3 regions of the Sporomusa termitida genome follow, and region 1 is predicted to be linked to each of the others. Evidence: riboswitches for the same ligand, from Rfam matches in the RefSeq annotation. Region 1 holds a riboswitch; each other region holds the start of a gene.
The links. Region 1 has a riboswitch for cobalamin ahead of SPTER_RS01845 (HD-GYP domain-containing protein). Riboswitches for the same ligand answer to the same signal wherever they lie in the genome.
Positions count from the first base shown of each region.

Region 2: it holds a riboswitch for cobalamin, as region 1 does, so the genes downstream of both, SPTER_RS05100 (TonB-dependent receptor plug domain-containing protein) here and SPTER_RS01845 (HD-GYP domain-containing protein) in region 1, are expected to answer to the same signal.
Region 3: it holds a riboswitch for cobalamin, as region 1 does, so the genes downstream of both, SPTER_RS05040 (TonB-dependent receptor plug domain-containing protein) here and SPTER_RS01845 (HD-GYP domain-containing protein) in region 1, are expected to answer to the same signal.

Region 1 is NZ_CP036259.1:409,039-419,509, forward strand. Features, by position in the region: gene SPTER_RS01810 (ABC transporter permease) at 1-109, shown strand, start outside; gene SPTER_RS01815 (MptD family putative ECF transporter S component) at 119-1,771, shown strand; gene SPTER_RS01820 (ABC transporter ATP-binding protein) at 1,775-3,466, shown strand; gene SPTER_RS01825 (energy-coupling factor transporter transmembrane component T family protein) at 3,429-4,316, shown strand; gene SPTER_RS01830 (outer membrane protein assembly factor BamB family protein) at 4,324-5,742, shown strand; gene SPTER_RS01835 (ABC transporter ATP-binding protein) at 5,806-6,483, shown strand; gene SPTER_RS01840 (flavodoxin) at 6,746-7,189, shown strand; cobalamin riboswitch at 7,267-7,447, shown strand; gene SPTER_RS01845 (HD-GYP domain-containing protein) at 7,923-8,420, shown strand; gene cobO (cob(I)yrinic acid a,c-diamide adenosyltransferase) at 8,524-9,057, shown strand; gene SPTER_RS01855 (ABC transporter ATP-binding protein/permease) at 9,054-10,471, opposite strand, start outside.
Region 2 is NZ_CP036259.1:1,134,961-1,145,431, reverse strand. Features, by position in the region: gene SPTER_RS05115 (hypothetical protein) at 1-294, opposite strand, end outside; gene cobN (cobaltochelatase subunit CobN) at 406-4,122, opposite strand; gene SPTER_RS05105 (hypothetical protein) at 4,212-4,535, opposite strand; gene SPTER_RS05100 (TonB-dependent receptor plug domain-containing protein) at 4,604-6,490, opposite strand; cobalamin riboswitch at 6,656-6,832, opposite strand; gene SPTER_RS05095 (MerR family transcriptional regulator) at 7,277-8,113, shown strand; gene SPTER_RS05090 (glycosyl hydrolase family 18 protein) at 8,216-9,250, opposite strand; gene SPTER_RS05085 (polysaccharide deacetylase family protein) at 9,271-10,471, opposite strand, start outside.
Region 3 is NZ_CP036259.1:1,112,978-1,123,448, reverse strand. Features, by position in the region: gene SPTER_RS05045 (outer membrane beta-barrel protein) at 1-398, shown strand, start outside; gene SPTER_RS05040 (TonB-dependent receptor plug domain-containing protein) at 608-2,575, opposite strand; cobalamin riboswitch at 2,831-3,015, opposite strand; gene SPTER_RS05035 (helix-turn-helix domain-containing protein) at 4,367-4,519, opposite strand; gene SPTER_RS05030 (MFS transporter) at 4,765-5,958, opposite strand; gene SPTER_RS05025 (zinc ribbon domain-containing protein) at 6,264-6,653, shown strand; tRNA gene SPTER_RS05020 (tRNA-Arg) at 6,755-6,829, shown strand; gene SPTER_RS24560 (hypothetical protein) at 7,135-7,284, opposite strand; gene SPTER_RS05015 (PAS domain-containing sensor histidine kinase) at 7,356-8,960, opposite strand; tRNA gene SPTER_RS05010 (tRNA-Val) at 9,129-9,204, opposite strand; tRNA gene SPTER_RS05005 (tRNA-Glu) at 9,314-9,388, opposite strand; tRNA gene SPTER_RS05000 (tRNA-Asn) at 9,392-9,467, opposite strand; gene SPTER_RS04995 (aminopeptidase) at 9,636-10,471, shown strand, end outside.

The DNA of each region.
Region 1 (10,471 bases):
TATTACCTATGGCGGTGAGCCGGCCGGGGTTTCCTGGCTGGTGCTAGGCAGCTATGCTGTGATATTGCTGGGGGTCAGTGTCTGGACAATGGAAAAGGTACGGGAGTAAAAGAAACTTATGAAATTAACAGCATTGCTCAGTTTATGTCTCATCGCCCTTTGCCTGCTGCCACCATTAGGCGCAGGGCAAACAGGTGACGATGTTACTATTTCGTTGCAGGTACCTTACTATTTGGGGAAACCGCGGGAAGGTGTCGGGCCGGGGAGTCAGCTGCAGGCCTTGTACAGCATAGAAAATCGCAGCCAGGCTGCGGTTGCGGCCACAATTTCAATCAAGCTGCCGCCCGGGTTTGCTCTAGCCGACAGGTCAACTGTCTGGCAGGTGGAACAATACCCGGAGGGGGATATTCTGCAGCGGCATATTGACTTAGCCGGCGGCTACAGCCAGTGGTTCGATTTATTGACAATCCAGGCTGCGGCAGACATTATACCCGGTACATATGCTATCATCATCAGCGATGGCCGGCAGACCCGGCAGGTACCGGTTACAGTAGTTACAACAGGCCGTAAGCTTGGCAATGAGCCGCCAGTTATTGAAGAAATTATCCTGCCGCTGGACCGGGATGGCAAAAATGACGAGCGATTATCGCGCAATACCCTGGTCATGCGTGACAAAAGCTGGGATTATTATAAAAATATCATCAATGGTAAAGGGGCCTCCAATCTGGAGGTCGAGGCGCTGCATCCGCTTACTCATATGCGGCTTATTGTCAAAAATCCGTCTGAACAGCAAAAACTGGTGGTTATTACTGCCCGCTTGCATGATGCTCATAGCCGTGAGCCGGTGTCCGGCCTGTTTACACCGGGAACAACCGGTGAGGATAAGGATGCCGGCTCACTGGGCGGGCATGAGGACAAGCTGGTCGCTTTTGCGGCGCTCACCGGTGAGCCGAGGCAGACTGTTCAACTGCCTGTTTATATGAACGAGCAGGCGCTGGCAGGGGGGCAGTACATCCTGCGAGTGGTTATGGAAGATGAGTTTGCGCCGCCGGTGGTGCAGGAAACAGTGATTACTGTTGTTAAAAAGGATTGGAAAGCCCTGGCTGTTATTGGCGGGGCGGCAGTCATTTTACTGGCAGCGCTGCTGCTGGCTGTCAGGCGCGTCAGATCTGTCCTGGCAACGCTCAAAACCCGCTGGCTGGTGACGGTGGCCTTATTTGGGGCGGCGGCGTTTGCGGTTGTTACGGTGCCGTCAACGCTGCTCAATGATTTCTTTCATATCCTGATGGGGCCTTTCGGGTTTCTTGTTACCGGCTTATTTCACAGTATTATGTTGTATATGATGATCATAGCGCTGGTTATACTCATTCCCCGGCCGGGGGTTATTGCCCTGATGATTATTGTGCGCCTCCTGCTGGGAATGCTGGCCTTCGGGCAGGTTTCACCGATCAGTTTATTGTCCTATGGGATTAATGCCCTGTTACTGGAAACGCTGCTGTACAGCAGCGGGCTGTACAGCCACCTGCAGTCGACTGATGCTGCAGCCGGCCTGAACTGGCAGAAGGTTGCCTGCCTGGCCTTGATCTGCGGGGTTGCCGACAGTATTGCGACCTATGTCACTCTGCAGGGCCTGTCGGTATTGTACCGGATGTATTATGCCGACTGGTATATTTATCTGCTGTTACTGATCAACGGCTTCTTATATACAGCAATTGGTGCGGTCTGCGGCGTACGGCTTGGCAGCCGCTTATGCCGGGTAGGGGGGGACTGAAAGATGCAGGCTTTTGTGGAATGGCAGAATGTAACCTTTACTTATAAACATGCGAGTCAGCCCAGTGTCGATCAGTTCAGCCTGCAGGTTGCGGCCGGTGACTTCGTATTGATTACCGGTTCGACAGGCTGTGGCAAAAGTACATTGTTAAAAATGCTTAACGGTCTTATCCCGGAAGAAAGCGGCGGGGTGTTGTGCGGTACTGTGCTGGTGAATAGGCAGGACACCCGCCAGCTTAGTGTTACCCAGCTGAGCCGGACGGTGGGAATGGTGTTTCAAAGCCCGGAGGATCAGATTTTTTCGACCACGGTGTATGATGAAACTGCTTTTGTTTTGGAGAATATGGGCATGGCTGCTGCTGATATTAACCACCGGGTTGATGAGGCCCTGGCGCTGGTGGGGCTGCTCAATAAACGGGAAGCCAGTGTGCATGCCTTATCAGGCGGGCAAAAACAGCGGCTGGCTGTAGCCTCGGTATTGGCTGCCAGGCCAGCTATTCTGGCCCTGGATGAACCTATCAGCCAGCTTGATCCCCGGGGAGCTACTGAATTGCTGGCCGTACTGGAGAAAATCAACCGGGAACTTGGTATTACTATTATTCTGGTGGAACACCGCCTGCATGAGGTTATGCCACTGTGTAACCGGGTTGTTGTTATGGATGCGGGAAAACTACTGTGGGAGGGTACGAGAGCGGCGGCGTTTGGCTGTCCGGAGCTGTTTGCCGGCCATGGTCTCAGGGTACCGCAGCCGGTGGATATATGCCGGCGGCTGGGGCTGGTATCCTCGTCGGCCGGGGTGGAGGAGGCTGTAGCCGCTATCCGGCGGCGGTATCATGTGCCGGCAGTGGCAGGAACGGCGTGTATACCGGCAGCAACCGGCAGCGGTTCGGAGCCTGCTATGGAGATTCAGAATTTGTCTTTTTGGTATGAGCAAAGCCCGCAACCGGTCCTGGATCATATTGACCTGTTTATTCCCCGGGGGCAGTTTGTTGCTCTTATGGGCAACAATGGGGCCGGGAAATCAACCTTGCTACAACAGATAGGGGGCCTGCTGACACCACGGCAGGGGACCGTGCGGGTGTTAGGCCAGCCCCTGGCCGCCGTACGCCGCCAGGTGGGGATGGTACTGCAAAATCCTGACCTGATGCTGTTTAACAGTACGGTAGCCGAAGAGGTGGCCTTTGCTCCCAGGCAGCAGCAGGCAGGAAATGGTCTTACGCCTTATTGCCGGGAACTTATATTGAAAATGGGGTTAAACGGCCGCGAAGAAGAATTCCCGCTGGCTCTTAGCCGCGGCCAGCGCCTGCGGTTGGCCCTGGCAGCCGTATTGTCTTGCCGGCCGGCGGTATTACTGCTCGATGAGCCGACAACAGGACAGGATATCGGTCATATTGAAGATATTATTGTTTTGCTGAAAGAGTATGTGGTTCAGGGAGGAACAGTGGTGTTTTGTACTCATGACACCGAGGTTGCCGCCGGTCATGCCGACCGGGTTATTGTTCTGTGCCAGGGGCGCCTGACTGCGGACGGGCCGCCGGCCGTAGTCTTCAATCAGGATGCTATGCTGCGCCGGGCGGGTTTGAAGCCGCCGGCTGCTTTGCTGGTGGCGCGGCAACTGTATGGCGGTGTGGCCATGGGGGTAGAGGAGGTGGTGCGGTATGTCCGTCAGGGATGTCTGGGAAGCAACGCCGGGTGATACCCTGGTGCATAAACTTGATGTCCGGACTAAAGTAGTGTTGTTAGCCGGGTTTGCAGTAGCCGTGATCCTGATTGACAGTCCCCGTACCTTATATTTGTTGTTTTGCCTGACATTGGCCCTGCACATCCTGGCCCGGTCAAGCGTGCCGCGGTGGCGGATCCTGATTATTTTTGTCCTGCTGGGTTTATGGGGATCAATGGTCAGTCAGGCGTTGTTTTATTCCCGCGAGCCAAGAACCATTGTGGCGTGCCTTATACCGCCGTCCCTGCCGGTGCTCGGGACTTTGACCGGCGGCGTGTTTGTCTACCGCGAGGGACTGGAGTATGGCGCCGTCCAGGCATTGCGCTCGGCGAGTATGCTGTCGTTGGGGTTGCTGTTGAGCTGGACGTCAGATCCCCGGCAGTTGCTTAAGAGTTTTGTCTCCTGGAGAATGCCGTATGAGCTGGCCTTTATGCTGATCAGCGGCCTGCGTTTTCTGCCGGTTATTTTTCAGGAAACTGCCGTTGTCCTGACTGCCCAGCGGCTGCGGGGGTTTGAGCCGTTAAAGGCATTAGTGCCCCGCCGGCTGATTCAAACTGCCTTTCAGACCCTCTTTCCGATTCTGGCGAGGACGCTGCGGCGGGCAGCAACCCTGGCGGCCTCGGTTGAAAGCCGTGGTTTCGGACGGGAAGCGCGGGTTACGGAAATAAAGCAGTGGCCGGCAAGTGAACAGAGGTTATGTCTGGGGGTTTTTACCGCAATTATCCTTCTGCTGGGACTAAAAATTCTGGATGTGTTGCAGTTTAACGGCCTGTTTTTTATTCCGGCCTGGCGTGACCTGTATGATGTAATGAAAGTATGGATGTGAAATATACATGAAAAAGCTGCAAACCGCGGGCTTTATTTTACTGTTCCTGGTAACCTTATACCTTTTGGCAAGCCATATTTTTGATAATGCTGCTTCCGGGCCGGCGTTATCATCCAGGCAGACCGGGACACAAACCGGTGCTTTTGTACAAGTGGCCGACATTTCGCTGGGAAAAGTAGAAGTACATAATTTTCAGAGGATGGGTTTCACGAAAGGGTTTATCAAGTTTTCACCAGATAGCCGGAATTTGGCCATTGGCACTGAGAACGGTGAACTGATGCTGCTCAATCTCAAGGGACAGGTACTGTGGCGCAAAAATATGGGATTAGGTAAGTTATCGGCCTTGGAATTCTCGCCGGACAACCGGTATTTGTATATTGGCGAAACCAGTCAACAGGGATACCTGCTGTGCATAAACCGGGAGGATGGCCGGGAAATCTGGCGGCAGTCCAGTGTCGGCGAACTGGGGGTCAATATTCAGGATAAAACCTATCCTGGTATTATCGCTGTCAGGAGTGATGCGAACGGGATGGTGTACGCAGTCGGGCAGCGTTATATCCGTTATGCCGACGGGCGAAATGAGTACCGGGGCCGCATTTATAAATTTAATGCCGCAGGGGTGCGGCAGGCAATTTTTCCGGTTGACCACAATCTGGACGCCTGGGTCAGCTGGGTAAGCGTCGATGCCGGCGGCAGCAGGGCAGCCTTTGGTACGGCAAATTGGGACGAGGGCTCAACTAACCGCTATACAGACAGCATGTACTGCCTGGACGGGGCATTGCGGCAAATTCTGTGGAGTACAGAGATTCCCCCGGCTCCGCCCTATCAGAACACAACCATGCGCAGCAGCCCGGAGTTTGCGCCCAGCGGCAGGCATGTTGCCGGTGTGGCCAGCGATGGCCGGTGTTTTTTGTATGACGGCCAAGGCCATGAATTGTGGTTCCGAACCATCAGCCAGCCGCAGAAAGTAGGCGGGGTGTATATAAATGCTGTCGGTAATTATGTGCATCTTACCGAAGAGCATGCTGCGTTTACAACAGGCAATACCTACAACCGGGCTAACTGGCAGCTGCCGACACCGGTAGAACATCCAGGCTCTAACAGTGTATTTGTTTTCGATCTGTCAGGCAAGCTTGTCAGTCGTTATAAACTGGGCGGCATGGTCGAGCAAATCAGTGGCACAGAACAGACAATGGCCATTGCTATCGGCCGTAATGTCCGGTCCCGGGATGTCGGGGTGCATGGTTTGTATCTTTTATCCCTGCCTGACGCCCGGCTGCTTGATTATGCTGCTACTACCGGCCCTTGCGTAGGGTCGGCCATCAGTCCGGACGGACGTTATGCTGCGGGGGTGGAAGCCCCATTGCAGTTAGATGATGGTCAGGTCATAGGTGCATATCGTTTGTTATTGTTGCAAAGAAATTAGTTGCACCTGGCCCGGAGCTGGTACGACAGGGCGCTAATAAGGCTAAATAAGGGAGGGCTTGATATGACGATCGCCTTGGTAGATGTAAGGAAAGCATATAACATTGGTGGCAGTGAGGTATTTGCCCTGGCCGGGGTTAACCTGACCATCCCAACCGGGGAATTTACCGCGATTATGGGACCTGAGGGTTCGGGTAAATCAACACTTATGAATATCTTAGGCTGCCGGGACCGGCCGACCATTGGCTCCTATACCCTGGACGGCCAGGAAATCACAGCCCTGAACGATGTTGCATTAGCTGCCACCCGGAACCAGAAAATTGGTTTTGTGTATCAGCACTTTAACCTGTTGCCGCGCATGTCGGCTTTACAGAACACTACGCTGCCATTGATCTACGCCGGCGTTGATAAACAAGAACGCTACGAGCGGGCCGAACAGGCGCTGCTGACGGTAGGACTGGGTAAAAATATGCGGCAGCGCCCACATGAAATGACCGGCGGTCAACGACAGCGCGTGGCCATTGCTCAGGCACTTGTTAATAATCCGTCCATTATTCTGGCTGATGAACCGACCGGCAATCTGGATACTAAAGCAGGTAATGAAATTATTGATGTTTTTAGCCGTCTTAATCAGCAGGGCCACACCGTTGTCATCGTCACCAATGCCGCTGAGATTGCCCGGCGCACAGGCCGTGTTATTCATGTGTGCAATGGGCGTATTTTAGGGGAGGAGAGCGTGTGAAGCCCCGTAAATCCAGCCATTTCCGGGGAAAAACGCCGGGCGTGGCTGGATTTACGGGATTGTTTACAATTTAAAATAAATAATAAATTAAGCACTGGGAGATATTGACTAAAAGGTAGTTTAGCGTTATATTAATGATAAAGATTATCATTTTCACTAATAAGATTTATATGTGGAGGTGAGCAGCAGCTAAACTAAAAGCTTTGGCTGATATTTTTTTGACAAGTGATGAGAATCTATTTCAATTATGGAGGGATTAAGCATGAAAAAGCTAGCTGTTATTTATTGGAGTGGTACAGGGAATACTGAGCAAATGGCTGTGGCCGTAGCGGACGGTGCTAAAAGCAATGCCGGGGTTAGTGTTGAATTAATTGCTGTCAATAATGCGAATAAAAATAGTGTTATTGAAGCCGATGCCGTTGCTTTAGGCTGCCCGTCCATGGGGGATGAGGTGCTGGAAGAGACTGAAATGGAGCCATTTGTAACAACCTTACAGGCCGCTGAGTTAACCGGCAAGCCGCTGGCTTTATTTGGTTCCTACGGCTGGGGCGACGGACAGTGGATGCGGGATTGGGAAGAAAGAATGAAGGGTCTTGGGGCGCAGTTGGTCGCAGACGGCTTGATTGTTCAGGAAAGTCCTGATGAACAGGGGCTTGGCCAGTGCAAAGAGCTGGGGGCAAAATTAGCCCAGGCGGCAGTAAAATAATAATCTGACAGATAGTTATTGACAGATTTTTGGCTACATGCTACATTTAATTTAAAGTTAGAGCAGATACATATAACAATTTAATATTTGAGACAGGTGCCCGCAAGGGCTTAATAGGGAAGAACGGTGTAAAACCGGCGCGGTCCCGCCACTGTAATGGGGAGTAGACCCAAGATATACCACTGAGACTAAGTCTTGGGAAGGTTTGGGCGAGCGATGATCCAGAGCCAGGAGAACTGCCTGTCTGACAGTCACCGTTTTACCCACGTGCGATGGGCAGGGGATTACTATGAGAATCACTTAGTAAGACAAATTGCTTTTTTTCAGTTCGACCCTCCCGCATTTTTCAAGGGAGGGTTTCTTTATTACGCTCAAAGATGAATCGTCCGACTATTTACTTAAGACTGATTTGATTGAGTGGCCGGTTGCTCTATACATATGCCGTGAGTCTTGTCTGAACTGTACGGTAAAATGTTTGTTACCGGTGTAGTGTCCCAGGACAAAACTCCTGAGCCAGGCTCAGGAGTTTTGTTTTCCGGATGGCAAGCTTGACCTTCCGGATACGGGCCTGCTGTGTTTACTGCCGTGGGGTTTGATCGCATCAGGGTGAGCGGGTTATACTAATAAAATATAACATAGGGACGGTGCAAATAAAATGCAAAAAGTCGCTAGCTTACTGTCGCTTCTTGGAAAACATGATCCCAGTACCCTTAGTCATTGCCAGAGTGTTGCCATGCAAATGTTTGAATGGGCAGCCTGTATGGATTTTTCTGAGCGGGAAATGCAAAAATCCCTGACCTGCGGCATGGTGCATGATATCGGGAAGCTATGCTTATCCAGTACAATCCTGAACAAAGCTGAACCATTATCAGAGCATGAAGAAACGATGGTTAAATTCCATCCTCTCTATGGTGAAGCAATCCTGAATGCCATGGGGTTAGCGGAAATCAGCCGGGTTATTCGCTATCACCGTGACCGCTATGATGGCTGTGGATCACCGGACGGTCTTAAAGAAGCCGAACTTCCCTTTTTAAGCCGAATGCTTGCTGTTTGTGATGCCTTTGACGAAATGACAAACAGACGGCAGGAAACTAGCCGGAATTTAAATACTCAGCAGGCTTTGCAGGCAATAAAACGCTGTGCCGGTACCCGGTTTGATCCTTGGTTGTGTCAGCAATTTAACAGTTATATGGAAAGAATAGAAGCAACAAGGGATGAGTATCTTAGCTGAAGCATTGTTACCGTAAGCCAGAGCAGCAGGAGAATAGGTTGCTGGCGGGAAATATAAGTGAAAGCTATGATAAGGAAATGACATACACGAAGGGGCGGAGAGTATGAAAGAGCGCCACGGATTAATTATTGTAAACACCGGCAATGGTAAAGGAAAAACAACAGCGGCGTTAGGGCTGGGAATGCGGGCCTGGGGGCAGGGTTTTAAAGTACTTGTCTTACAATTTATTAAAGGCAATTGGAAATACGGCGAATTACAGGCTGCGGCGAGGATGGGGGAAGATTTTGTCATTCGTCAGTTAGGTGAGGGGTTTGTACGGCATGCTAAAGACGATGCGTTGGCCGATCATAAAGATGCGGCTGCAGACGCACTCCTTGACGCCAGGGAAGAAATGTTCGCCGGCAAGTGGGATATGATTATTCTGGATGAAATTAACTATGCTATTAAATACGGCCTGGTTCCGATAGCGGAAGTATTAGCACTGCTGGCAGCAAAACCCCAGCCGCTGCACCTTGTGCTCACCGGCCGGGATGCTCTGCCGGAAATTATTGATAAGGCTGATTTAGTTACAGAAATGAAAGAAATTAAGCATCCTTATAAAAAGGGAATACTTGCCCAAAAGGGGATAGAATTTTAGCTGTAGTTAGCGAACCACGTCCCGGTACCTGCTGCTGATAGTTGGTCAGAACAATGCCATAAGCCGGTTTCTTCTAAATGTAATATCCACCGGTGATAGGCTTTCAGGGTGCCCCGGTGGCCGATACTGATGAAAGCTGTTTGCGGTAGTTTTTCTTTGAGAGTCCGATACATAGCCTGCTCCATTCTGGTATCAATACAGGAGGTTGTTTCATCGAGAAACAGCCATTCAGGCTGATGCAGTATGGCCCGGGCAATGGAAAGCCGCTGAAGCTCACCCATGGAAAGTAGTCTTGACCAGTCTGCTTCCCGGTCCAGGTGTTGCTGCAGTGAGCATAAACCACAAATTGTCAGCAGTTCCTTGAGTGTCAGGTTAGGTACATTTGTCAGGCTGTGCGGGTATAAAATAGCTTTGCGGAGTGAACCAATAGGTAAGTAGGGTTTTTGGGGCAGAAACAGCATTTTTTCTGCTGGCGGTAAAGTGATTTTCCCAGCAAAAAACGGCCATATGCCTGACAATGTCTTTAGTAATGTGGTTTTCCCACAGCCGGAAGGGCCGGTAATAAGAATGCTTTCTCCCGGTTTTAGCTCCAGTGTCAAATTGTTTATTAAAATCTGACCTGCGGGCGATAATACTGTAAGGTTTTTCATCGCAACAGTTTTATACTTGTTTGATGTAAAGACTGCCGGTCGTGGTTTGGTTTCCCTATGACTGGCAGCCAGCTGGGTGTAGAATTCTCTTAAGCGGTCCGTGACTGCCTGCCACTGCGCTATTTTACCAAAGCTGTCGATCAGGTACGAAAGGGCAGAGTGCACATACCAGTATGCGCCTGATATCTCAAATAATTGGCCAAGCAGTAATTCGCCATTGAAATACCGGGGCGAGGCAATCAGGAAGGCAAAAACGATGGATAACTGGGAATAAATTGATGATATCCAGGTAATTGTTCTGGTCGTTTTAATTATAGACAGATAAGTAGCAACAATCCGGGCCAGGTGCTGCATTAAATTAACTTTTTCCTGCTGATCCCCTTTATAGAGGGCAACACATTCACCATATTCCTGCAGACGGATTAGGCAATAGCGGAAATCAGCCTCATTGCTTTGCTGAACATTACTTTGCCTCATCAGCGGGTGGCCTGCCTGCACGGTGATCCATGTCCCGCACGCAGAATAAATTAAGGCTGCTAAAACCAGATAACCGGGAAGAATAAATTCAGTGCCGGCCAGGGAAACGGTGATCTCACCGGACAAATGCCACAATACAGCGGCGAATACTGTGAGCGATATAATCTGACGCAAAAAGCCTGTTGCCAGTTCTAAGGAGTGAGTGACAAACAAATTAATATCTTCGCCAATTCGCTGATCCGGGTTGTCAACAGGATCAGGGTGTACACTCATACGAAAATAGGTTT
Region 2 (10,471 bases), 730 kb from region 1:
AATCCTGCTGACCATCTCCTGGACCTGGACGGCAATATCGTCGACCCCCTTCTCCAGGGAGCCTAATAAAGCTTCTGCTTCCGCCTGCGAGAAATGAGGCGGGACCGGCAGATTAAAGGCCGGCTCAAACAACCTGCTGCCGTATTGCTCAACATAAATCAGCATGCGCTCAACAATGTACTCAGTCATGTCATTACTATGAGATAGTTTACTTAGCCATTTCCGGATAAGTGACTCTACCTGAGACAAATCCTGGCCTTTTTTGGTGGGAAAGGGAATGACCGTTGCTGCCAAAAACTTATCCTCCTGTGCAAAGTTATTAACTATATTTATATCTATTATAGTTAATAATTATTGGAATCATGTTTAGTATGCGGCAGCTTAAATTTTAACGGTCTTCAGCTATCAGTCGCTATCACTGCGGTCTTCTAATTCGCCTTCCAATGACAAATATAATTTCTGCAATTCCTGCCTGGTTTCCGGTTTGGCCTGCCATAAGCCCCGTTGCTCAGCTTCCAGCAATACCTCGGTCAGGCGTTGTAATGCCCACGGATTCACCTCCTGCATCCACGCTTGCAGTTCAGGGGCAAAGGCATATTTTTCGGCAAATTTTTCGTACATCCAGTCTTCGAGGACCCCGCTGGTTGCATCCCATTGATAGCTGTGGGCCACATAGTTTGCCAGGTCCTGCGCCCCCTTATAGCCATGTCTTTTCATTCCCTGGATAAATTTGGGATTGATGGCCTCCCCCCGAAACAATCGCTTTACTTCTTCCTGCAAACTACGCATCAGCACCTTTTGCCGGTCACTGCTGTCACCGCAATACGAACGCGGGGCTGTACCGCGCAAAGACCGGACGGTGGCAATCATCCCGCCGTGATAGGCGTTAAAATCATCCGAGCTTAACATATGGCATTCCCGGTTGTCTTCGTTCTTGATGGTTATATCCAGGCCTGCCATCCTTTTCTTAAACAACTCCGGCTGATAGGTCCCCTTGCCCTTGGCGCCATAGGCATGACCGGAGAAGCGGATATAAACATTGGCCAGATCATCAATAGTTGTCCAGTTTTTCGATTCCAGCAGCTCCCCGACCCCAGCCCCATAGGCCCCGGGCGGATCACCGAATATACGGTAACAGGCCTGCTCCCAGGCTGTTGCTTTAGCCACGCCCTGGTCCTCCAGCGCCGCGGCATCGGCCAGGACATGTTTGCGTATATAGTTTATATCCGGGCTTTCCTCCAGACCGGCAGCGATCTCCACAGCTTTATCCAGCCAGGCAATGGCTGCCGGCAGACTATCACGGAACATGCCGCTAATCCGGCCTGTTACATCAATGCGCGGCCGTTTTAATTCCTGAATAGAGATAACTTCCACATCAATCACTTTCATACTGCCCCGCTGCCAGACCGGTCTTAACCCCAGCAGATATAAAAATTCAGCGATACATTGCCCGTGACTGCGCATATTGGCGCCTGCCCACAATACAATGCCCACACACTCAGGATAATGTCCCTCTTCGGCAATATACCGCGCGATTACCTCATCCCCCATTTGCCTGCCAATCTCCCAGGCCACAGGGGTTGGCAAGACCCGGGGATCAATGCCGTAAAAATTCCGCCCGGTCGGCAGCAGGTCCGCCCCGCCGCTGGTAGGCGCGCCGGCGGCGCTTGGCTCGATATACCCCCCGCTCAGAGCTGCCATTAAGTTAGTAATTTCCTGCCTGGTTTGCAACAAAGACGGTACAAGCTGATTACAGACATACTCGGCAACTATCCGTATTTTCGCCAACTGGTCCGGAGATAAATCCCGGACCCAGGCCAGCTGTTCAATGGTATGTACCGCTCCGGCCTGAAACTGCCCGGCAGCCAGGGTCAAAATAATTTCTTGGCTTTGTATTTGTATTTCATCAATAACAGCCCCGTAGGTTTTGGTGCCGTCAGCCACCATGGTACTGCTGTTTTCCAACAGCTCATAATACTCATAGCCGGCTATCGCCGCCAACGTTTGCCGCAAGGAAGGAATCTCTCCATTTTCCAGGCGTGTCAGGGCTAATAAATACTCAATCAGGTCATCAGCCTGGGGCGCGCACCCCAGAATATGAAGGCCGGTCCGGATTTGCATGTTCTTAATATCAGTCACATAGGCATGTACCCTGCCAATATATTCATCAAAACTTTCGCCGGCCTTTTCCGGCATATCCCCGGCCAGGTCAGCAGCCGCAACTTTCTCCCTGATCAGGGCTTTGACCGCTTCCACGTTATCAGGCTGTGTTGTTTTAAAGTGACAATATTCATCCATTATCTTTTCTAACTCTTCCAGTTCATCATAGGTCCCGGATTGACTCATAGGTGGCGTCAGGTAGCTGATCAGGCAGGCGGCGCTGCGCCGTTTGGCCTGAACTCCTTCGCCGACAATCGTAATCCAATACGGATAAATATTCGGCATATCGGCAATCGAAATATCAGGATAGCATTGTCTGGACAGCCCCGCCCCTTTTCCCGGCAGCCATTCCAACGACCCATGGGTACCGACGTGGACCAGCGCATCGGCCCCCCATATATCCCGCAGCCAGTGATAAAAGCCGATATAATGATGGGTGGGCGCACAATCGGGCGAATGGAGCAATTTAGACGAGTCTTCGCCAAACCCTCTGGGCGGCTGAACGGTAATAAAGACATTCCCTTTTAAGGTTCCCGGTATTAACAACTGCCCGTCATAGTTAAATACAGTACCGGGCGCTTCCCCCCAGTCCTGTTCCAGCTGGTCCTGCGTTGTTGGGGCCAGGGGTTTAAAAAACTTCAAATACTGAGCAGTGGTTAACTGACCTTCGGCTTCTCTGATCTGCTTTGCCGTAATAAAGCGGCGGTCATTGGTGGCATGGGCAATTAGCTCGTCCATAAAGCTTTTACTGTCGGCCGGAATGTGATCAATCACATACCCCTGATCTGCCATTGCGGCCAGTAAGAGGCGCACACTTTCCGGCGAATCCAGTCCGGCCGCACTGCCAATATTGGAGTTTAACGGCGGATAATTGTGAAATATAATGGCGACCTTTTTTTCCGCATTCGGTTTAGAGCGTAAACGGGCCCATTTTTCCGCCTTCCGTACCAGCAGCGAGATTCGCTCGGGCATGGGTACATAGGCAGCAAGTCCCCGGTCATTCTGTTCTTTAGCCGCAATGGGTACGGAATGAATAATGCCGTCAAATTCCGGCAAACTCACACTGACCGAAATGTCCATCGGCGTCATGCCGGCGGTGCTCCCCGCCCAGTCCTCATAAGCATTACTCAGGGTATAGGCCTGTAACAGCGGTACATTTAACCTTTGGATCGCCGCCAGCTCTAAGGCCTGGGTTGTTGTTAAAGAAAACTTTATACAGTTTATTAATACATCGATCACAACCCGGCCGTCTTCATAAAAATATTTCTCGAACGCCGCCTGGGCTCCCGGGGCATTAACCTCCGGATTAGGCTGGCCGTTGGTAAATACAAGGACGGCATTCATATTGCTTGTTTCTATTTCCTGAATTATTGCCTTTTGATAGGCTAAATCACCTAAAATCCACTCATCACGATAAAAAACCAGGCCAATGGTCGGACGCCCGGCCTGACAAAAGTCCTGTTTGTATTGCTTGAAATCTTGATAGACTGCTGGGGCCTGCGGATGATAGATGCCATTCCAGGGCAATAGGCAGGGTTCTTTAAACGTATAGGCGCCTCCGCAAAATTCACAGCTCATCCACAAAATACAGTTATAAAAATTGTCAATGCCGCCATAAGCAAAATACTGGCGCAGCAAAGCTTCCTGGCTCTGGGTAACACCATATTGCACGACATCATCACCGGCATCTTCCACCAAAAAAAGATGCCGGATTTGATCTTGCTGCATAAACGCTGAGGCATTTTGCAAAAACCGGCAGTCCAGCCCGGTTCCCATCCAGCGAAAGATGATTATATCGGCAGCCGCCAGCCGGCCTTGCCATTCTTCACCCCAGGGTGTCGAGTCCTGAATCATTTTACTGCTGCATAGGATCTCCGGCTGTTGTTTTGTTAGCATTTTGCCGGCCTGGTTCCATAAATAAAGTTGGCGATCAATGTTTGTTAAAAATAAAATTTTGCCCATTTTTCACACCTCCCCAATTTACCATATACCATTGCTACGTTTCTTTATGAACAGCAAAACCACCCGGTAAGGGTGGTTTTGGGTCATTGCTAATGATGCCCCTGACCGGTAGTCTGCGCAGTGATAATATTCCTGAATAGACTATGAGCCTCTGCCGGAGTTTTGCCGTTCTCTATTGCCTTCCGGGCATGCATCAGGGCCGAACGATATTTTTGGTGGGCCTCGTCTTGCGGGAGGTCTGCCAAATTTTTCAGGTCAGCATTCATTACTTTACGAAAAATCTCATGAATTTCCCCGGCGGATTTCCCGGCCGCTTTGGCAGATTGAGCATGCTTTTTTGCACTTTCATAACGTAATTTTGCATGGGGCTCACTGGGAATCTCATATTGAGGATGGTTTTTTTCCAAACTCATGCTTTTACCTCATTTCCAAATGTAGTTTTTTCCATTCTACGCTATATAGCGGTCATACAGTCAATAGCTTAGAATGTATACTCCATACCGACGCGGATATTCCGGCCCGGGGCGCTCCACCATTGTCCAGCCGGGGTTGAGCTCCAGTAATAACGGGCATTGGAGTGCTCTGCATAAAATTTATCAAAGATATTATTTATTTTTACAAAGGCTTTAACGGCTTTGCCGGCCTGGTAATTGACCCCGATATCCCAGACCCAGTAGGTGTTGGCCGGGAAAAAATCGTCCACGGCGTCAGCAGTTTGGGGACCGGGCCTGTCAATAATGCCTTTGCCGACGAGCGAAACGTCTAATTTGCCGGCACTGTAATCAGTGCCCACATTCCAGGCCCCTTTGGGTATATAGCCGTCCACATTGGCCGCCCTTTGTTGTGTCGCCTCCACATTGGTATGGGTATAGCCGACAAAAGCACTGACAGCGCTGGAAAATTGCTTGCGGAGCTGAATATCCCAGCCGTCGGCCTTCTCATCGCCAACATTAGTGTACCGGGGATAAACATAGCCGATCCGGTTTTTCGAATCCCGTTTAAAAATATGGGCCGACGCCACCAAGGTATCATCAAGCCGGTGGTTAATGCCGACTTCGGACGTATGGCCCGTTTCCGGCTTAATGTTCGGATTGCCGTAGCTGGTATTATATAAATGCGTTGGCGACGGCGGAATAAAATACTCACTGCGCCCCAGGTACATATTGGTTTTATCGCTGAATTTATAGCCCAGATTGATACTGGGGGTAGTATGACTGCCAAAGCCGGAGTTATTGTCATACCGCAAGCCGCCGGTCAGTTTCCACTGGCCGGTAATCTTCCATTCATCCTGCAGATACAGGGCCCGGTTCGTTAATTTTATCCCGTTAAAGGAAATTACCTTGTCTTCAGCAAACTCAAAACCGGTTGTCACCAGATGCGTGTCGGCCAAGTTTTTGGTAAACTGATCGGAAATCCTCATGGTCTTAACCTTGGTTGCATAAAAAGCGCCGCTGTCCAGTTGATACAAATCATCGTACATATTTATGCCGACTGCGAATTGATTGGTCGTGTTCTCGTCCAAACGGGTATTATAAATCACCCGGCCATTATAATTATCGGTTGTCCCCGTTTTAAACCGGCTGTCCCACAGGGACTGAAATTTGTAATCGGCCTTATAGGCATCATAGGTAAAGGTCAGATCCGACTTCTCGCCGAAATCTTTGGTGATTTTGACGCCTGTCATATCGGCATTCAAAGCGGCCGGAACCGTAAGGCCGCGGCCATCTTTAAAATCGCCAAGCAGGGCTTTCTTGGCAATTACCCGCCAGCCCCAGTCCCCCTGCCGCTCTTCATGCATAAACGAATAATTCTCGCCATTGTAGCTGCCGCCCTCCAGCTTTACTTTCGAGCTGTTGCCCTCAATTTTTTGGGTGATGATATTGATAACCCCGCCTTTGGCGTCAGATCCGTACAAGGTGGAAGCAGAACCCTTCAGCACCTCAATGCGGTCAATATTATCCAGGTTGGCAAACATCGAGGGCGAAAACTTGGCCCCGGCCGAATTAACCTTAACCCCGTCAATTAACACAACAACCTCGTCGGCGCCATTAATTTTCATGCCATTACTGCCATAATACCCGGCTAAACTGTAGTTGTTGACAATAACCCCAGGCACTTCCCGCAAAGCCTCCGACAGATTGGCATAATGATTTCTTTCAATCTCCTTACTCGTAATTACCGTAATATTGGCATTGGCATCAAACTCCTTTACCGGTGTCCGCGTCGCTGTAATGACTACCTCATCGAAAAAATAGGTTTTCATCTCTTCAGCCTGCACCGTGCCCTGCCCGAGGCAGCCGGCCGAGAGTGTTAGGGCCGAAACTATTGCCAGTCTCATCGCTTTTTTCCGGGACACATTTCTTGTCATCAACAAAACCCCTTACTCTTCTCATGTTATCTATGTAAAAAAACCTTTCTTCCGCGCTGAAGAAAGGTTTTAAGGTACTGTCGGCAGGTCTGGTTTTGCGCACGCAAAGACATGGCAAATAACACTTGTCAGTACCCTGAATTACCGTCCTATCACTCGTAGGCTGTTGGTAAATAAAAACAGGCAGTTCTCCTGGCTCCGGATCATTGCTCAGCCACGTCTTCCCAAGCTGACCTTCAGTGACATGTTGTGGCATCGCTCCCCGTTACAGTGGCGGGACCGCATCGGCGTTGCACCGATTTACCTATTAAGCCTTTCGGCACCTGTTTTCACACTATTAAATTAATCTGCGTAAAGCATATGTCAACTAATAAGGTAAACTATATACCGGTTATATAGTCAAGTCTTTTATAAACCTGACATTACCGCCTCAGTCACAACAGGCTAATTAGTGGCTTCTGTCAAGTCCGGGAGACGCCGGCAGCAGCCGCCTGTGCCTTAGGATAAAGATTTTCCATATTCCCCGGACATAACATTCACTGTTTATAATTCTGGCAGGATAAAAATAAGCTGCCCTGCGGAGACGCTGAGCTGGCTGAAGGTTAAATCAGCCGCTATATACCGGTCATACGGTTTCAAGCTCCCCGCCTGAAGCGCAACCGAATTATTCGGTTTATTCTTGACACACCCCGCTTTATCAATAATAATGATTACAACATTAAGCTGCACGCACTTACGGCATTGTTTAAGACCGGTACATTATTTGATATAGGAGAAATACGGAATATGGCAAATGACAAAGAGAATTACATTACCGCCGGCGAACTGGCGGCGCTCTATGGTATCCCCAAACAAACATTATTGTATTATGACAAAAATGAATTACTGATTCCGGCCTTTGTAAACCAGCACGGCTATCGCTATTATTCCGTTTCTCAATACCTTGTACTGGAAATTATTCTCAATATGCGCAAGCTAAATATTCCTATTCAGGCTATCAAAAATTATCTCCAGCACCGCAGCCTGGAGAATTTCGAGCAGCTGCTGCTGGATAAAGACAAAGAATGCGATAAGCTAATCGAAGAAACCACTAAAATTAAAAACAGTTTACAGTTGTCATTAAAAACAATAGCTAAAATCCGCCAAACCCTGTTTGATCAAATTCAATTAAATTATCAGCCGGAAAAAACTTTATTTGTCAGCGAATTGCTAACAGAAGGGGTGTCTGTGCGGGAACGGATCAGGATTTTATCCCGCCACAATCAAACCGCCGTCTCCAAAAAACACTTCAAGGAATTTACTACCGGCTGGATTATCGATAAAAATGAGTTTCTGGCCGGAAAGTTTAATAAAACCATCCAGTATTTCACACCGGTTGCCCATACTGCCGCCAAAAAGCACTGCTGCGTCCGGCCGGCAGGCTTATATCTGACAATGCGCTTCCGGGGAACCTATTATCAAGAGGCACCAACAGTATATAAAAAAATAATGGACTTCATTGCCCTTAACCGCCTGACAATTATGAGCAATATCTATCTTCTCCCCTTGAAAAATCATTGGCTTACCCAGGATACAAGCGCCTATATCAACCAAATCTCTTTTCAGGTTGCTTATCCGTCTTAAAGCAGCTGCCGTGAACTCAACTGGCGGCCTATTAGCCTGATTAATGACCAAAAGGCCTGCCGGCCCAAATCACCGGCAGGCCTTTGGCGCTGCCTGAGGTTTTTATTTAAGTTTATTAACAGCCACGTTACCGCCCAAACGCCACAGGCTGATATTATTTATCCCCTGCTCTTGCGCAACCGCAAGCCAATAATTTAATGTTTTGACATCAGCATACCATACCTGATAGGAAATGCCGTTATCCTGATAAGAATAAACCAGGCACTGGCTTTCGTCATCCCTTAATGGCTCCGCCTCATAAACCGCGGCCAGGGTTTTGGCCTCGATTTCCGTCAGAAACCGCTTTTCCCCGTTATCGCTCCACAGGCAGCCGCCTGTGGACAAGGCCAATGATTTTTCCCCAGGCAAAGTCTGCATGAGGGCCGCTGTCTTTTGAATAAACTCCTTATTGGCCTTTGGCCCGGGTCCGCTGTGCATGCCATAGAGGTTATAGGCCATAACCACATATTCGGGCCCCCGGGGAAAACGGGTGGCAGCGAAGGGCGTACCCGGTTCCAGCACCAGCCTTAGTTTCAGGTTATTGTTCAGGGCTTTGACATAAAGCTTTTCGGCAAAGGTTAAGAATAACTGTCCGGCTTCAGCCTCTTTCCATACGCGTTCGTAATCAATTTCAATACCATCAAAGCCGGCCTGTAAAGTCATGGCAATAATCTCATCAATATGCTTTTCCATAGCCGCCTCGTCGGCAAACACCCGGCGGAGAACCTCCGTATCTTTCATCACGACCGATCCGTCGGCCTTGTGCAGGTCATTGACAAAAGTAAGATAGGTTTCATAACCCCGCTGTTTCGCTTGCAGCTCACTTTTTTGGGCACTCAGCTCACGGGGCAGGAACAGAGTGTCGTCTTTAGCAAAATAGGCACCGAAATAAGAGAGCTGATCCAGCTTTTTACCGATCCTTGCCAGGTCTTTTGCGCCTGCCTCCAGATCCCAGTAGGCTAACCAGGCCGAGCGCTTGGCCGGCTCTTTCAACATTTGATTGCCGGCCGACTGGCCATTATAATTACAGCCGATCAGAATAACCAAGACAGCTGCCAGTATGGTTGCCTTACAGATTGTCCAGCCTGTGCTGTTCATTTACATAGCTCCCCCTTTGCCTACAAGTTTACAATAAACCAGTTTATCAGGCCTGCCCACAGCTGTCTGACGGTAAGCTTAACCGCCGCAAAGCCCTGCAGCCTGCTGTCAAACAAAATTTTTTCCCTGTCTGCCCCCGTATTTCCGGTAATCGTCAGCTGTTCAAATACGCCGTCGTATACGTCATCGGCCAGATTTCTCTGACTCCAGCCATAACCGCCCCAGGCGGCCTCAAGATAAACGGCGCCGGCCTTGGCGGCGGCTACCGGCAGCGCCTGCACAGCCTCTTTATCATCAATCTTAATACTAAGCCGGTCCCCTTTGAGGGCCAGCGCCAACAGCCGGTCACCCCGGTCATGAACACTGAGCAGCGGCCTATAGGCCGCTGCTCCGGCCGCTACGCCGGGGGCTTCCTCCAGTTTTTTAGCTTGTAGGCGTTCGGCATAAAGCTTTGCTTTGGCAGCCGAATCAGCGTACTTTAGCAAAGTCTCCAATGCCCGCAGCTCGGCCGCTTTTTTATCCTCCGGGACGGACAGAACCTCTTGGCCATCGTGTTTATCCAGGTCTAAGCTGAATAATTCTGTTTCGGTCCCGGTGTTTTTTTCCGTAACATAGAGAATATTATTCAGAAGGTATACCGATAAAAACCGGCTCAGGTTTTCATCGGCCCGGAGATAGAGCTTCTGCAGCCCCAGTTTATTGCCTCTGAGTCTTACGGAAAGCTTCAGGTCTTTAAAATCCTCACTGTTCTTTAAACGCATTAATCCGTTAGCTTGCGGCAAAGATGTCAAAATCATTGTTTCATCCTGAATCTCCAGCGCTCCCTGCCGCGTTTCCCAGGCTTTATGTTTGGCTGCATCGCCGGTGACAAAGGTCATTTCCTGATTAATGTCGTACTTGATACGCATCAGCAAATGATTGGTATGCCAGTACGCCTGGGGCTGCATCCGCGTTAAATCGTAAATACTGCTGTTTCTCTGATTAAAACTAAACCCTTCCCGGTTAAAGTTCATTGTAAACAGTTCTTTAATCCAGTATTCATTTACGGCGCTTACTTTGTCATTATTGCCGAAGCTGCCGGTATTGGCGTGCATTAATATATAGGTTCCCGGTACATAACCAAGGGACTTGCTGTAACTGTCGCGCAGGGCTTCATAATCATACGTAAGCCGGGCTTTCATCCGGTTGTAGCTCTCCCGGGGAATCCCATACTCGTCCCGG
Region 3 (10,471 bases), 700 kb from region 1:
ACGGTTATACCGGCAAAGTGGACAGCAAAGTGCATGAACTCAATCTGCTATATAAATTAGATCCCAATGCTTACGCCTTTGTAGGTATACAACGGCTGAACGGCGATTTAACCATATCGGGATTAGGGTCCGCCGACATTGATTCTACGACCGTTGCGCAAATTGGCGTTACGGGAGTTACCAAACTGTCGGACAAGCTTAACGGCTGGGGAACCATTGCTTTAGGCGATGACAATTATTCTTACGAGTTAGGTCTTGGGTATGGTCTCGCGGAAAACACGGACCTGAATTTGTTCTATCGTTATAAAAAATTCGACAACCTTGAGTTTAAAAACTCCGGTGATGAATTCGATGCCAAAAGCAAAGGCTTGGGCGTTAGCGTTACCTATAAATTCTGAGTTTAATATGCCAGTTGATAAAGGAGGGGAAATCTCTCCTTTTTTAGGCAGACAATTAGGGACGTCAGACTGGGCGAAAACAGTCTGACGTCCCCAATTGTCATACCGTTCATCAAAAAGCCTTCCAGCCAAATTGCCGGAAGGCTTGAATTTCTTATGGTTCACCCGGCCGGAATCGAACGTGCGCGGTCTTTTTTTATTGCTTTAGATTAATACCTATGTTTATAACTTAATAAGTAGTTACAAGGGGTTGCATAATAATTAGTTCCTGTATGGCTTAAAATATCATTTCTATCCAACAGATTATCTACAGATAGGGAAACTTCGTTATCTTTATCCATTCTGTAAGTGGAGCTTAGGCTAGTCAAGAAATATGGCTTAATTTTCATAGAAGGCGCAGCCGAGGGCGTGCCGACACGTTCTGTTAAATAGGTCCCGTTTAAGCTTGTACTCCATTTATCTTTTTGATAACTTACTCCGCCAGTCAACTGCAAGCGTCCATATTTTCTGTCCCAATACTCTTTGGCAACAAGGTTATGGCCTACGGCTTTTACTTTAGGATTTCCATAATTAATTCCCCAGCTATACGACCACCCGTTTTCCCCGGTTATATCACAGGTTAACTCAACACCGGTGTTTTTAAAAGTTTCATTCTTATATTTTGATATACCTGTTGACGGCTCCCATGTTGCACTAATATTATCTTTAATATCAATATGATATACCGCAGCCTTCCAGCTATGACCGTCATCAGCTTTTTTCCAGCCAATTTCATAATTGACGCCGGTTTGTGGCTTTAATTCCGGTGCCGGCAAAAGATTATATGTGCTGCCGTACATTTGGTTAAAGGTAGGTAAAATGAACGACTGGCCAATACTGGCATATACCCTATCCTTTTCACCTAATTTATGAATAAATTGTCCAGATGCGCTAAAATTACTATAATCTGCATCCTTGTCAGCACCAGCAGTCCAGGTTTCACGGGCACTTAAAATAAACGAATTTACATCATTCAGCTTTTGTTCCCATTGTCCATACACACCAAAAACTTTTCTTTCCTGCTGCATATAGGTAGTCGCATTAGATTGCTTAAAATATTCATTTTTATAATTAAAGCCAAAAATAGTATTGGTCCTATCATTTATCTGCCAATGTTTCTGGGCATCAATCCCGTAAGTCCTGTCCTTTTGATCAGTCGCATCAAGCGATGGGTTCAAGACTCCTTTACTGGAATAATTGGTAAACCCTCTTGTAATAGGCTCATTTTGGTTATAATACAAACTGGCCTGCCAATTTTCCTCACTATATTTAAGCTGCGCTATATGGTACTTGTTTGTATAGGTTTTATCATTTTGCAAATCGCCGGCCTGAGCAGCATTGCTGTTTTTCCAATTGTCGCCAAACCATGTTTGATAGCCGTTTTCATTATCCATGTAATTATATAAAAACGCTAAATTATCAGCAAAATTATATTCTAAAAATACACTGTTTTTATCAGAACCCTTAAAAGTGCTGTTCCTATCCCCGGCAGCGTCTTTATTGGTTTGAATCTTATCCAGTTTGCCCCATTTGTCTTTACTATAGCCAACATTTAATTTACCTAAATTAAATGTTGCATTATAATTTCGCTGTCCAAAATTACCAATACCTGCCGACACGGTATTTTCAAATTGCTTTTTCATAATAATATTTACAACGCCGCCCATGGCTTCGCTGCCATATAAAACAGCGCCGCCACCTTTTACTATTTCCACACGTTCCACATTCTCTACCGGAATAGAATCCAAATAATATTTGCCAGACATATTAATCGGGATTCCATTTATTAATACCAAGGTGCCATTACTTACTCCGCGGATAGTAATTGAATTTGACATAGTGGAATAGGGATTCCCATTAGGGCCATATGTAGTATAAGCAAGGCCGGCGACTTTTTGCAAAGCTATGTGTATATTCTCAGCACCAGTATTTTTTAAATCTTGATTCGTCAAAATGGTAGTAGATGCAGGAACATCAACAGCTGCTTTCTCATAACGGGTAGCCGTTACTACTATCGAATCAAGTGTAAAATCCTCCACTGTATCAGCAGCTAAAACGGCTGTGCCGCCCCCACAGCATAAACCGGCAACGATGGCCGTCATCAACATACGATTTTTCAGAACTGTTTTCTTTTTCATCAGCATTCTTCCTTTCAAGATAAAAATATAGTGACTATAATTGAGTAAATTGAGGCCATTTGATGCCAGAAGAAAAGAGACGTAAAAAATGGGTCCCGTCCATGGCAGCCGGGGGAGGGATTCTACAGCATTGATCCAAAATAAAAACTCCTGGTCTAGGACCAGGAGTAAATGGACAAGCTGCGCAGACTCACGTAGGAACATTCCAAAGCAAGCAAACGCAAATGTAATCTCCACCCATCACTCGTAGGCAAAACGGCGATCTTCAGACAGGCAGTGCTCCTGGCTCTGGATCATAGCTCTCCCGAACCTTCCCAAGACTCTTGTCCCAGTGGCATATCTTCGGGTTTGCTCACCATTACAGTGGCGGGACCGCGCCGGTATTGCACCGGACTTCCCTATTAAGCCCTGAAAAGGGCACCTGACTTAGCAATATGTAATTCATAGTAAGGTAAACCACTTAACTCATTACACACCTCATCCTATCATTTGAGGTAAATATTGACAAGTATAGTTGTCTTTTGGAATCTATCCTTCAACATGTACCACGTACTTCTGGTTTATAAGAGTAAACTATATACCGGTCATACAGTCAAGTCTTTTTTCCAAGGCTGTTATTGTTCTGAGATTTGACAATCGGTCGAGTAGAGGCCTATCTCGCGACGGCCCCCCTCACAGAACCGGACTTGCCCTATTAAGGCATCCGGCTCTTCATAGCAGCATTTACTTACGCTTAGCCATAGCTATTGTTTGGCCAACTCAGCTATCCATGTCAGTTTTGTTTCCAATGGTTTCTCTGCCTCTAGTGCAGCCATTGTTTCTCTTTCCAAGGGCTCTACTATGTTACGTCCTTCCCTCCGCAGGCATTACCCTGCTTCCTTGGTACTACTACGTAATCCGACTCCCTGCCACTCATTTGGCTTCCTTGTCTTCAACTTGTCGGCCATACTCCTATCGGAGAGCGGCAGGGTCTCCCAAGTTCACACGGAGTAACAGTGTGTAGCATGCCAAGACCTTCGATCCCGGGGCGCCGGGCTTAGCTCGCCTTTATCGCTAAACTCGGTATTGTCTTCTGCTCGTCCCATGCATCGACCTTTCCCATTAGGGATTTCGGGATTCTACATCTTCAGCTTGCGCTTTCGCCCTACTACCTTTCCTGCCTACGCTTAGACCTGGCGTTACCGCTTCAGTCCCAAGGCTGGATACTGGGTGACTGGCTAGGCCTTCCCAGGCGGGATTCCCACCCGCTATACTCCGTGTGCTTCTTGGCGCACGGGACGTTCCTTTTTTGTCAACTTTTTTTTGCCACAACACCCCGGGAGATGCCGGTCACTCTCTTAATCTGGCGAATCGAAGTCCGCCTCTTTTATTTTTACCATGGCATCGCGCCCTTTCAGCTCTGGCGCAAATCTTGTTTCAGCTCAAGTTCGCCAAATAGATGCGCTATAACTACTACGCGCGTATTCTTCCAGTTTATCCACCAGCCCTGTTTTCGAAAAAACGAAAAAACAAGTCGCGTAAAGGAGGGATTGGGGCTTCCATACCTTACTGTATCGCTGTTCCTTTATGCGCAAATTCTTACCATAACAAACTCTTGACAAAAAAGGAACGTCCCCAATTGTCCCAATTGTCATTCATCAATAAGCGTCTAAAAAGGCCTTCCAGCAAAGTCGCTGGAAAGCCTTACGCTCTTTTGGTGCGCCCGGCAGGAATCGAACCGGCGCCCTCCGTTCCCGGAGAGCGAGGCTTGTTAAACGTTCTTAACAGCCCTTTGCCAATAAAATATTGTTTTCAAGGGGTTTTTACGTCTGTTCGATTAAGAATATAGTCTATACTAACATTATAAAAATTGGCCAGCTTTATTAGTATTTCAGTTGGAATATCTAAGTCGCCCCGCTCATAATTACTATACACTCTTTGACTGCAATTTAAAATCAAGGCCATTTCCTTTTGTTTTAAAATCTCTGTCTTCGCGCAGCTCTCTTATCCTTTTATATAACATTATAATCACCCAAAATAATTGTAGCTTAGAGAATTGCTGTCATTGATTTTTTAGCGCAAAATCCGCTAAAACGTAATTATGAAAAACATTCTCAGGGGCTCTTGGTTTACTATGTACCGGACAGCTTCTTGTCTTTACTAGGGACAGTCTATACTTGTGAGAGTACTGCGCTTTTAAACAAGCGTATTTACCGTTTAAACAGCTTGCCAGGCAAAAATGAAGCCAGTGCCACGCCGATAAGCGGTAATGCGGCTAAAACGGTAAATACGCTGGGAACACCAAAATGATCGGCGATATAGCCTAAAATAGTAGCCCCGATGCCGCCCAGGCCGATGCTGAAGCCAATCGTCAGGCCTGAAGCCATGCCGACATAGCCGGGCATCATTTCCTGGGCGAGAACTACGGTTGTGGCAAAAGAGGATATGAGGGCTAAGCCGGTTAAGGCAAGTATGAGCAGGGTTGCAAAACCGCTGGTGTATTGAAATAAACTGATTAATGGCAAGGTGGTGAGTATAGAACCCATAATGACTGTTTTCCGGCCAAAGCGGTCGCTCAAAGCGGCGCCGGCATAGGTGCCGATAACCCCGGCGAAAAGGAAAACGGCTAAAAGATAGCTGGCATATACCGGGCTGCCTGATAAAAAGTCGATATAGTACATTGGTATATAGGTAGTCAGGCCGGTATGAATGCTGGATCTTATAAATATAAATCCCAAGAGGATGGCGAGCAGGCTGTAGTTTAGCGGCTGTCTGGTTACTGCCGCCGGATGAGAAGCAGCGGCTGGCTGGACGATTGGTTGTTGCGGTGAAAGATACTGCAGGTTGCTATACAGCAAGAATGACATAATTAGCCCCGGGATGATAAAATATAAGGTGTTTGTTAATACGCCCGGCGCATTAAGCGCTACTGACATCGCGATTGAACCAAGTGCCAGCCCTAGATTGCCGCCTACGGAAAATAGACCCATGCTGCGGCCCTTGGTGGCTGCGCTGCTGATAAGGTGGGTAGATTTTGAGGCTTGCGGGTGAAAACAGGCAATTCCCAAACCACCAATAATTACAGCTATCAGTAAGGTATAATACGAAGGCATGAGGCCGATGATCGCTAAGCCGATGCCTGCGAGCAGCACACTGGCAGGGATTAACCACGGTAGGGAAACGCGATCGGTAAGGTAGCCAAATATTGGCTGAATTACGGAAGAGGTTAGATTCTGGACAAGAACAATGATGCCGACCTGCGTATAGCTTAGGGTAAAGGCTGTTTTTAGAAATGGCAGCAGTACAGGTAATGCGCCCTGACCGAAATCGGTAATTAAATGCCCAAATGTTAAAAGAAGCAATGGTTTTGTCAAAAGTCGTTCTTTCTGCTGGTCTTGCTGCATATATACTTCTCCTTTGTATTAAAAAACGTTATTTACTAATAATAGGCTTATAAGGGAGAAATATCAAGCCGGATAGGAGTTTATTTTCAGCCGTATGCGGGTATCTGGCGCAATTGTGATTGTTTTTGGCGGGATTTAAAAAATAGTTGCCATTTTAATACAGGACAGGCTATAATACTGATGAACAAAGCGTTGCCGGTCAGGGCAGGACGGCGGCATTGAGGTCGGTTAGCTGCAGGTACGGATGTCTTTTGCCTGTTGGGATAAGGCATGGTATAATTATGCTGCAGGGGAGGCGATTGCTGATGATGACGACTTTTGGACTATTGATTGCTGCGCTGGCCGCGTATTGGGTATATAATGATGCCAAAGGGCGGGGCCATGAGACCGGAACAGCGTTATTGTGGTCGGTGGGAACACTGGCGGCGCTGGTTGTGTTTTTGCCATTATATCTGCTGCTGGGGCGAAAACAGCCTGTGCAACCGCGCCGCCACGATGATATTATCGATATTGAGGCCGTGCCGGTGGAAGAAACCATTAAATGTCCCATGTGCGGGGGCCTGGTGAAAGAAGATTTTAAGGCGTGTCCCTATTGCAGTTTTTCTCTGAAACCTGCCTGTACTGCATGTGGCAAGGAGCTTAACCGTGAATGGCGCCTGTGTCCTTATTGCCAGACACCAACCGACGTAAAATAAGGTTTTCCCGGTCGGGGGAAAACCTTAAAAAAAATGTTGATTTTATTGGACATGATTGATTGGGTGTGTTATAATCTTATTCGTGGCTAAGACAACATAATGCGCCCGTAGCTCAGGGGATAGAGCACCGGTCTCCGGAACCGGGAGCGCAGGTTCGATTCCTGCCGGGCGCACCATACGAGCCAGAGAATTCAAGGGTTGAAGACTGGATGAATCTTATGATTTGTCTGGTCTTTTCTTATGGTAGAGCACAAGTCTGATTCTTGCACGCTCTTGATTGTGTAAAAATAGCAGAAATACGCTGATTATACAGGAACTGGTACTTAGGCACGGACGCAAGGACAACCAAGGCGAAACATTACAAATGCACAGGTATTGGGCAGAACTAAGGACCTTACGTATCTTTCTCCAGCGTGACGAGTATATTACTCTCGTATCAGGTATATTTAGAGGCTGCGTTTATCAACGTGGCCTTGTTATTTTATTTGAGCGGCTGAAAATCATGTAAGAGTTCATCTGATACATCGGCCAGCATTTGTATAATAATGTCCCGGCCATCTTTTTCCTGACTAATCTCTGGAATCTCAGCGATTATTGTTAGGTGAATATCTCCATAAGATTTTCTGACCACGTATGCCTTTTAGACCATATTTCTATATCAAGTATAAAAAAGTGCGAGGTTTATGCAAAGACGGTGACATCTTATACACCAAAACGGCATTGCTCATCTACAGTCAGCAGCACACTCTCATCCCCTGTCACTGGCAATAGTACAGTAAAAACAGTGCCTTTTCCCACCTGGCTGTCAACGATAATTCTGCCGCCATGATTCTGCACAATGCTGTAACATACTGATAAACCCAGCCCGGTGCCGCATTCCTTGGTCGTAAAGAAAGGAGTTCCCAGCTTTTCAACAATTTCACGGGGGATGCCATTGCCGTTATCTTCTATTGTTATCGCCACCATCCCCTGCTGCCGGCTAATAGCCACAATAACCTGCCCCTCATAAGGCACTGCTTCTACAGCATTTTTTAACAAATTAATAAATACCTGTTTAAGCTGGCAGATGTCGCCGACGGTAGTACAGCCTAAGACGGGCAGTATTACCGTGACAGCAGCATTTTTACTATGCAGCTGCCCCTCCATCAGCAGGGTAACATCCTGCAGCAGCTTGCAAATATTCACTTTTTCGAATAACGGTTCTTTCGGTGGCCGCGCCAGCATTTGAAACTCACTAATCAAACTATCTATCCGGCCAATTTCATCAACGATAATATCCAGGTGCTCTGCCCGCGGCGGCCGGTCATTGCGCCGGGCCATCAGCTGAATAAAGCCTTTTATTGCCGTAAGTGGATTTCTGATTTCATGGGCAATACCGGCAGCTAACTGATTAACGCAGACCAGCCGCTCCATTCGCAGTTGTTCCTGCTCCCGCTCGTGCCGCTTGGCCTGACACCAGACCCCGTATAAAAGTCCCAAGCAAATAGCTAGAAAAAAGAAACTAGCGGCGTCTTCCCGCGATTTGCTCAGAACTCGGGCATGCAGAGCATTAAGCGGCATAACCATAATCATTCGCCAGTTTGCACTACTCAAGTTCGTATATATGAATACTTTGTCCAGCCCATCCAAAAACGAATTAAATTCCATTATACCTGATGTATTGTTCAGCATACGGGTAAACTGTTGTTTATATGAGGCGCTCTCAGGATACAGGTCCACCAGCCGGGGGTGGTGGATCACCTGAGCATTGCTATCGATAACAACTATATATTGGTTCTCCGGCATCTGTGCCTGCACAACCGACTTACTTATTTCCTGAACAGGTACATGTGCTGCTAGAACGCCGGTTACATGGTCACTGCCATCGGTGACGGGAACTAATATGCTAATATAAGCATGCTCCAGACTTCCGTAAACCATTCGGTCCGAAACTACAGCCTCTCCTGACAGAACAGTCTGAAAATATTTATTATTCTCTTGCTCAGGCAGTAATTCACCGGCGCCTGAAGTCTGCCCCAGGCCGGCAACTAAGCGACTATTCCGGTCATATACGGCAACATTAGCCACCCCGAGCACATCCATTGCTGCCAATAAATCGCTTCGGGCCAGCTCAGGCTCAAGGCTCTTAACACCTGGGCCGGCAGCTAACATCTTGATTCCTGCCAGCCTGGTATCAAAATACATATCAAGGTAATTGGCCGCTACAGCCAGACGGTCCCGCTCTCCAACCATTACAATCCGATATTGATAATGAAAATAATTAACAATCAAGCCGCCAATGATTGTTATCAGAATGGTGCCAACCATTTTTGACACCATTTTATTCTTACTTCCGGAAAGCAAGATTGGTCACCACCTTTTTCTGACACAATTCGCCAAAATTCAGACTTTTCCTGCAAAGAATGCTAAGATTGCCAAATTTTTCACAAACAAATGCAAAAGAAGCTTTCAGTTAGACTGAAAGCTTCTTTTGCATGGTGGGCGATGACAGGATCGAACTGCCGACATCCTGCTTGTAAGGCAGGCGCTCTCCCGGCTGAGCTAATCGCCCGTGTTTTGGATTTTTGGGAAAGGAGGTTCTTCGCTACCGCTCAGAACTAAGCGACTCACACAGGTTCTCATTTCGTCTGTCGACTCGTGAGAACCTGGTTCGCTGCTTATGGTGACCCGTAAGGGAATCGAACCCTTGATACCGCCGTGAAAGGGCGGTGTCTTAACCGCTTGACCAACGGGCCAGCTGGCTCCTCGAGTAGGACTCGAACCTACGACCGATCGGTTAACAGCCGATTGCTCTACCAACTGAGCTATCGAGGAATCTTACAACATAATGAATTATATACTAGGTAAATTAAAAATGCAAGTAGTCGTGTATATTTTAATCGTTATTGCAGTTTGTATTAAATCCTTAGAAATAAAAGGATATTTTTGTTAAAACATCAAATACTGATATAGCAGCCAAAAATCATAAGAGGAGGTAACCCCTTGGATCCACGGATAAAAACACTTGCCAAGAACCTGATTGGTTATTCAACCAGCCTTGCACGGGGTGAAAAAATATTAATTGAGATGTTTGATGATGCCTTGCCGCTGGCTAAGGCCCTGGTAGATGAGGCGTACGCGGTGGGCGGCATCCCTTTTCTGGAGCTTAAAAACAGCCGGCTGCAACGGGCCTTGCTGCTGAGTGCAACCAGTGAACAACTCAGACTGACCGCGTCCTGGGAAGAGGCCCGTATGCACGAGATGGATGCCTACATCGCGATCAGAGCCAGCTTCAATATCACAGAAATGGCCGATGTTCCCGCCGCCCAGCTGCAACGTTACCAGCAGGACTGGGTAAAGCCGGTGCATCTTGATATCCGCGTCCCCCAAACCAAATGGTGCATCCTGCGCTGGCCCAACGCCTCCATGGCGCAGTCGGCAGGCACCAGCACCGAAGCCTTTGAAGACTTCTATTTCAATGTGTGCAACCTGGATTACAGCAAAATGGCGAAAGCCATGGACCCCCTGGTCAGCCTCATGGAACAAACCGACAAAGTTAGTATTACCGGCCCCGGAACCGAGCTTACCTTTTCGATAAAAGGAATTCCGGCGGTAAAATGCTCCGGCCTCAGAAATATTCCCGATGGTGAAGTATATACCGCTCCTGTCAGGGATTCGGTGAATGGTGTTGTTACCTATAATACGCCGGCTGTATACCAGGGATTTACTTATGAAAACATCCGCCTGGAGTTTAAAGCCGGGAAAATTGTCAAAGCGACAGCCAATGACACTGACAAAATCAACAGCATCTTCGACACCGATGAAGGTGCCCGCTTTAT